Regions from separate parts of the Carboxydocella thermautotrophica DSM 16521 genome, predicted to be linked through region 2. Evidence: riboswitches for the same ligand, from Rfam matches in the RefSeq annotation. Region 2 holds a riboswitch; the other holds the start of a gene.
What was found. Region 2 has a riboswitch for cyclic di-GMP ahead of B5D20_RS08720 (hypothetical protein). Riboswitches for the same ligand answer to the same signal wherever they lie in the genome.
Positions count from the first base shown of each region.

Region 1: it holds a riboswitch for cyclic di-GMP, as region 2 does, so the genes downstream of both, B5D20_RS00270 (transglutaminase-like domain-containing protein) here and B5D20_RS08720 (hypothetical protein) in region 2, are expected to answer to the same signal.

Region 1 covers NZ_FUXM01000001.1:44,444-48,101, reverse strand. Annotated here, with positions in the region: gene B5D20_RS00275 (S-layer homology domain-containing protein) at 1-933, shown strand, start outside; gene B5D20_RS00270 (transglutaminase-like domain-containing protein) at 981-1,859, opposite strand; cyclic di-GMP riboswitch class I at 1,988-2,077, opposite strand; gene B5D20_RS00265 (S8 family peptidase) at 2,211-3,272, shown strand; gene B5D20_RS00260 (hypothetical protein) at 3,282-3,658, opposite strand, start outside.
Region 2 covers NZ_FUXM01000022.1:11,863-15,520, forward strand. Annotated here, with positions in the region: gene B5D20_RS08705 (DUF47 domain-containing protein) at 1-60, shown strand, start outside; gene B5D20_RS08710 (inorganic phosphate transporter) at 53-1,045, shown strand; gene B5D20_RS08715 (peroxiredoxin) at 1,034-1,504, opposite strand; cyclic di-GMP riboswitch class I at 1,636-1,723, shown strand; gene B5D20_RS08720 (hypothetical protein) at 1,792-2,463, shown strand; gene nikC (nickel transporter permease) at 2,525-3,382, opposite strand; gene B5D20_RS08730 (ABC transporter permease) at 3,394-3,658, opposite strand, start outside.

The DNA of each region.
Region 1 (3,658 bases), on a different contig from region 2:
CCGCTGGCTCCTTCCCGGGTGGAGGAGTTTTCCCTGCCGACTAACGGGGCAGCAGTAAGTGCAGACCAGGGGCGCCTGGCAGTGGATTTCGGCAATGCCAGCTTGCCGGCCAATGCCTTGCTGTATGTTAAGACCTATGAAGAGCCTCCTTTTATCGTTAGGGGAGAATTGTTAAGTCCGGTTTATGATCTGGTTCTGTCCTTCAAGCCGCCACAAGCATTCAAAATTAGTTTGAAGCTAGATCAGAATAAAGTCAAGAATTGGAAAAATGTTTATGTTTTCGAATTTAAAGGCAATGGGCAAAAACTGAAAGTGCGGCAACAGAGCGCTGATACTACCAGGGGGACGATCACAGCAGTTGTTAAAAGGGGCGGTTTATATGGAGTAGTAGCTGTGAAAAACAGTTTCTCCGATACTGCTAAACACTGGGCCAGAGGGGAGATCGAAAAAATCGCCGGGTTGGCCGTAATCGATGGAGATGAGCAGGGATACTTCCGGCCAGAGCGGCCGGTTACCCGGGCAGAAGCGGCTAAAATGCTGGTGGAGGCTACAGGAGTAGAAGTTGAGGATAATACCGCTGCCACCTTTAGCGATGTACAAAGCTCAGCCTGGTATGCGTCCTATGTGGCAGCAGCAGCTAAAGCCGGACTGATGCAGGGGTATCAGGGCAAGTTTCGGCCAGGGGATAAGTTAACCCGGCAGGAGCTGGCAGTGATCCTGGAACGGGCTTATGGGAGCAAAATCAAGGGCGGAAATGGCGGTAAGCTGGAGAGCTACAGCGACCGGCAGCAGGTAGCCACCTGGGCGCAGGGAGCAGTGAACAAACTGGTGGAAGCCGGCATCCTGAAAGGACGGAAAAAAGATAAACTGGCTCCGGCAGGAGTGACGACAAGAGCTGAACTGGCAGCATTGCTGGCCAGATTGATGTCATAAGGGAAAAAGCGGTACCAGGCCGTAAGGCGAGGTACCGCTTTTGCAGTTTATCGGTATTCTTCCGCCCGGTGGTAGCGGTAGAACTGGCTGTAGGACATGGAGAAGTAGAGGGTTTGGGCACGAGGGATAAATCGGTTGCCCGCCAGGTAACCGGCATCCCAGGTAGGGTCCAGGGGTTGCCATTTGCCGTCCAGCAGGACTTCGGCCCAGGCGTGTTCGTACCAGATGCGGTCATAGGCTTGTCCAACCACGACTCGGGCAGGCAGGCTGGCAGCGCGCAGGAGAGCTACCGTCAGGTTGGCGTAGTCCAGACAGAGGCCCTTGCGGCTGGCCAGAGTGGCCAGGGCACCGGAACCGGGACCGTAAAGTTGCTGGCTGCTGAGGCGAGCAGCATCATAGGCGATGTTTCTGGTGACCCAGCGGTAGATATTATAGGCTTTTTGTCTGGCGCCAGCGTTTTTGCCAGCCAGATCCTGAGCCAGTTTACGCACAACGGGATGGTCGCTTTCCACGCCACTGCCAGGCAGGAGATAACGTCGGTCCGGCAAGTCGATAGCTTCCAGACGTGCTTCAGCCTCGATCTGGTAGAGGAAATTAGCACCGGCCGGGAGATAAACGGTCAGGTAATACTGGCCGCTGCCAAAGCGCAACCAGAAGGAACCATTGATAGCACCGTTACGAACCGGGAAGTAATAGGCGGCGCGGTCATCGCCGCGACGGATTTCCACCAGTACCTGTCCGGCAGGCAAGTTCTGACCCTGAATCAGCAATTGTCCCGGCTGGGCGGGATTGATTTTTACCTTCACCAATTCGGAAGTTAAGGGATCCAGCCACCTGACACCAGGCTGGGCAGCTGCCCAGGCCGGCACTGCGGCTATTAGCCAGAGCAGAAACAGGAGAATCAGACTCACGCTTCGCTTCCTCATAAAATATCGCCCCCAGCGGGAAGGGAAAGCCGGGGGCGCGTACAGTAAAGGGTGGGAAAGAAACAGCCTGCTTTCCACTGGAAAGCAGGCTGCTCAAAATGGCTATAGATGCCATTACCCTTTGCCATATGAGCAGCCTGGCAATCATAGTTCCCAACGGGAACCTTAGACCCATGGCTTTGCGCCCCAGGCTTTCGCCTGGTTTGCCCGTTGTCTTCTGTTCTTACCCAATATATTCGGGGTTAAATGGAAAAATCCTGCCTCTAGCAAGAAGTTCTAATTTAATAGAAAAATCGCCAATTTAACGACAGCGGAATATAATGCAACAAAAAGACAGAGGAGGCAAACCGGATGGAAGGCAAGAAGCGTTATATTCTCAAACTGGAAGAACGTTACTGGCGACGGCGGCGTGAAGGCTTACTGCGCTCTCTTTCCGGCAAGATAGTCCGCAGTTTTGAAACTATGCCTTATCTGGTAATTGAACTGAACCAGACTGAAGTTGAGCAGATACGGAACCTGCGCGGGGTAATGGAAGTTTTTGAAGATGAACAGGCCACCACCCAGGAACAGCAAATACCCTGGGGGGTGGCGGTGCTGGCAGGCCCGCAGGTGGCGAGCCAGCTGGGGGTCAATGGTTCAGGAGTAAGGGTAGGGGTGCTGGATACAGGAATTGATTTACAGCATCCTGATTTGAAGGTGGCCGGGGGGATTGCGCTGACAGGGGACAGCTTCCAGGATGATAATGGTCATGGCACCCATGTGGCCGGAATAATAGCGGCTCAGGACAATAGCCAAGGGGTAGTCGGGATTGCCCCGGGGGTCGAGTTGTTTGCCATCAAGGCCCTGAACAGTGCGGGGAGCGGCTGGTACAGTGATATAGCGGCTGGTCTGGAGTGGGCGATCAAAAACCGGCTGGATATAGTCAACCTGAGCCTGGGAGGAAAACAGAACAATCCCCTTTTGCGGTATGCGGTGAAAAGAGCAGCCAGAGCGGGAATCCTGCTAATGGCTGCGGCGGGCAATGCTGGGAACGAAGAAGGAAAAGGGGATACCGTTCTCTATCCGGCCAGGTATCCGGAAGTGATGGCCGTAGGAGCGATTGACCGTCAGTGGCAACGGGCTCCCTTTTCCAGCACTGGCCCGGCCCTGGATCTGGTAGCGCCGGGGGTGGAGATTCTCAGTACTATACCGGGGGGAGATTATAAGGTGATGAGCGGAACATCGATGGCCAGTCCCCATATCACCGGGCTGGCAGCCTTATTGAAATCCGCCTATCCCAGGCTGAAAGCGAAAGAGATCAGGCAACGGCTGACAGCTGGTGCAATTGATCTGGGCAGTAAAGGATGGGACAGCTGGTATGGCTATGGGCTGCCCACTGGTATCCAGGTTCTGGGCAAAAGAAAACCCCGCTAAGCGGGGTTTTCAGTTTGCGGCCAGCAATCTTTGCAGACCGGCCAGGGTGTCACTGACCAGCAGGGCCAGGGGTTTGCTGAGGGCCTGGATTTGCTGCTGGGGTGGTAAAGTGGTCAGGGGTTTTTGCAGTAATAGTTTTTGCTCTGCTTCTGGCAAGCGATAGAATTCGTAGAGGAAGCGGGCAGCCAGCTCATTGCGATTCCAGCCCACCAGTTTGTTGACGATGATCACAGTCAGTTGCTCTCGACCGGTATCAGGGGTGAGGTCCGGCAAAAGGGCCTGGATTTGCGCATCAGGAACGGTTTTGAGTTGAGCTAGCACCATCTGATCCAGCTGGGCCCGGCTCAGCTGCTTGGCCTGGCTGGCCAGGGCCAGAGCCACCGTTT
Region 2 (3,658 bases):
CTGGACTTCTGTGATGATATGGCAGATTTATTAGAGGGAGTAGTGCTAAAATATGCTTAGTCTCACCGCTTTGGTCATTATCGTTGTTATCCTTGCTTTGTTGTTTGACTACTTAAATGGCTTCCATGATACCGCCAATGCTGTTGCCACTTCCATTGCCACCCGGGCCCTCAGCCCCCGGCAGGCAATTCTCCTGGCTGCCGCTTTTGATTTTCTAGGAGCGGTAACCCATACCGCTGTGGCAGCTACCATCGGAAAAGGAATTGTGGACCCAGCAGCCATAACCCAGACGGTTTTAATCGGCGCCCTCTCAGCTGCTATTTTCTGGAACCTGTTTACCTGGTACTATGGCATTCCCAGCAGTTCTTCCCATGCCCTCATCGGCGGCCTGGTAGGAGCTGCCGCTGCCCAGCACGGTTTTGCGCTCATCAAGTGGACAGGCCTGAGTAAAATCATCCTGTCCCTGATCTTATCCCCTATTCTGGGTCTGGTGGTGGGCTATCTGGTAATGGTGGGTTTTTTCTGGCTCTTCCGCTTTTCTCATCCCCATCAGACCAATAATGTTTTTCGTCGCTTACAGATCCTTTCAGCAGCGCTTACTGCCTATTCCCATGGCTCCAATGATGCCCAGAAGTCCATGGGCCTGATCACTATGGCTCTCGTCAGCGCCGGTATGATTGATACTTTTCATGTTCCCTTCTGGGTAGTAGTTGCCTGCGCCAGTGCCCTGGCCCTGGGTACCGCTACAGGGGGGAAAAAAATAATCCGCACCATGGGCGGGCGGATTTTTAAAATTGAACCCATAAATGGTTTTGCCTCGGATATTAGCTCTTCCCTGGTAATATTGCTGGCATCCCGCTTTGGCCTACCCGTCAGCACTACTCATGTAGTCGCTTCCGCACTCATGGGAGTGGGCACAGCCAAAAACTTTCGCGGGGTAAAATGGGGGGTGGCCCGACAGATTATTACCGCCTGGTTTCTCACTTTGCCAGCTACCAGCCTGATCGGAGCCGGGGTCTATCTAGCCCTGGAATTATTGCTCTGATAGCTCCCTGGCTGCGGCCAGGACAGCTTCGGCATGGCCGGCTACCTTGACTTTGCGCCAGATCTGTCGGATAACACCATCGGCATCGATCAGGAAAGTGGATCTTTCAATCCCCATGCTTTTCTTGCCATACATATTCTTTTCTTTTAATACCTCATACAACTGACATACTTCCCCGTTACTATCACTGAGCAGAGGAAACTTCAGACCCAGTTTGGCCGCAAATTTCTCATGACTGGCTATGGAATCCCGGCTTACTCCGAGAATAACGGTATTGATGGCAGCAAACTGCTCCATTCGGTCATTAAAATCGACCGCTTCATTGGTTCAACCAGGAGTATTGTCTTTAGGATAAAAATAAAGAACAACCTTTTTGCCAGCTAATTGGGATAAAGTGATTTCCTGTCCCCCGGTAGCGGGCAGGGTAAAATCAGGGGCCTTGAAGCCGATCTCTACCATATTCTCAACCTCCTCTGCTACTTATTTTCCCCATTGGAGCAGGATTTCCTGTTTTGTTGTCGAAAAAAATTTTTTAGAAAAACTTCTTAGGTCCCCCCCAAAAATGATTGCCTGTTCGTATAATATAGCGAAAAGGAAAAAGGCAAAACCATCGAAAGGTGGTGACGCAAAGCTAAAGGGGCTACCGCAACTCCGTTGCCAGGCCAGCCAGCTGCCCGAGTGCGAGGCGATTTACCTCCTGCTCTGGCAGGAGGTAAAATTTTGAGCATTAAAAGGAGGTATGTCTTATGACTATCAAACACAAATTCCTGGCCACTTTTGTTGCCGCAATCCTGGCTCTTGGTCCTGTTTCCGCTGTTTTTGCTGAAGGGGAAACCACTACTACCACTGATGCTACAACCCAGACCACTGTTACTTCCGACACCTATGGCAATACCACTACTACTACCCAGGTCAATCCTTTTGAGCAGCAGGTTCTGCAGGTAAAAGCGGTGCTGGTTAAGCTGCTGGACAATCCGACCGATACAGCACTCAAGGCTGAGCTGAACAAGCTGATCACCAGCAAAAAAGATATCCGGGTTCTGGCCCAGGCTATCAATAGTCTGAAAAAAGATGCAGTGGCTGATTTCAAGAAAACTAAAGACAGTAAGACCTATGTGAAACGCATTCACCGGATCAATGAGCTGGCCAGGATGCTGAAAAAGGAAATTGTCAAACGGGAAAATGAAATTAAGAAAGAACAGAAAAAAGACAAGCGGGAACTGGCTCAATTAAAAGCCCAGGAAAAGAAACTGAAACAGGAACTGAAAGCCAAAGCCAAAGCGGAAAAAGCCAAACGTAAAATCGCTGAATTACAAGCTAAAATCAAAAAGTTGGAAGCTGAACTGGCTGCCGCTACCTCAGCTTTGAATCAAACTGCTCAGGCTACTACAACTGTTAATGCCTCCATTACCCAGTAAAAATCCAAGCCGCAGGCAAAGCCTGCGGCTTTGTTATTTAACCTCCACCGGGCAATGCGTTTTACTGTTTCAACCTGGGATCCAGGGCGTCCCGCAAACCGTCTCCCAGCAGATTAAAGCCCAGTACATTCAGCATAATGGCAATCCCGGGGAATATGGCCACCCAGGGCGCTTTAAGCAAGAGATCCCGGGTATCGGCCAGCATCGCCCCCCATTCCGGTGTAGGTGGCTGAGCCCCCAGGCCCAGAAAGCTGAGGCCGGCGGCATCGAGAATAGCTGTACCGATGCCCAGGGTAGCTGTTACAATAATGGGCGCAATGCAGTTGGGCAAAATATGGCGGAAAATAATGCGAGCATCCCTGGCCCCGATAGCTTTGGCCGCCTCGATATATTCAGTGGCTTTCACCGCCAGAACAGTAGACCGTACCACCCGGGCAAAGGTTGGCACATTCACCAGTCCGATGGCCACCATGGCATTTTCCAGACTGGGCCCCAGCACTGCCATGATAGCGATTGCCAGCAGGACACTGGGAAATGCCAGCATTATATCAACAATACGCATCAGGATGGAATCCAGCCAGCCGCCATAATAGCCGCCCAGAGCCCCCATCAGGGTGCCTACTATCAAAGCAATGCCTACAGAAATAACCCCCACTTCAACAGAGATGCGGGCACCATAAACAATCCTGCTAAAAATATCCCGGCCCAGCTTGTCCGTTCCCAGCCAGTGCTTGCTGCTGGGTGGTTGCAAGCGCTCCTTCAAACTCCCATCATGAACGGGGTCATAAGGAGCGATGAGCGGGGCAGCCAGAGCAGTAAACAGCAAGATAGCCACAATCAGCGCACCCAGCAGGGCAACTTTATTCCGCTTTAGCCGACGCCAGGCGTCAGCCCATAGTCCTCCTTTGTTCTGGCTCATGGCGCTCCTCCTTAACTGTAACGAATGCGGGGATCAATATAGGTATAAAGCAGGTCGACCAGAAGATTGATTAACACAAACAGCATGGCTATAAAAACAATACTGCTCTGCACCACCGGAAAATCCCTGGCCATTATGGCAGCATAGATATAGCGGCCAATTCCCGGCCAGGAGAAGATGGTTTCCGTCATTACAGCTCCACCCAGCAAGGAACCAAACTGCAAGCCGATTACCGTTAAAACCGGCAGGAAGGCATTGCGCAGGGCGTGCTTGAGC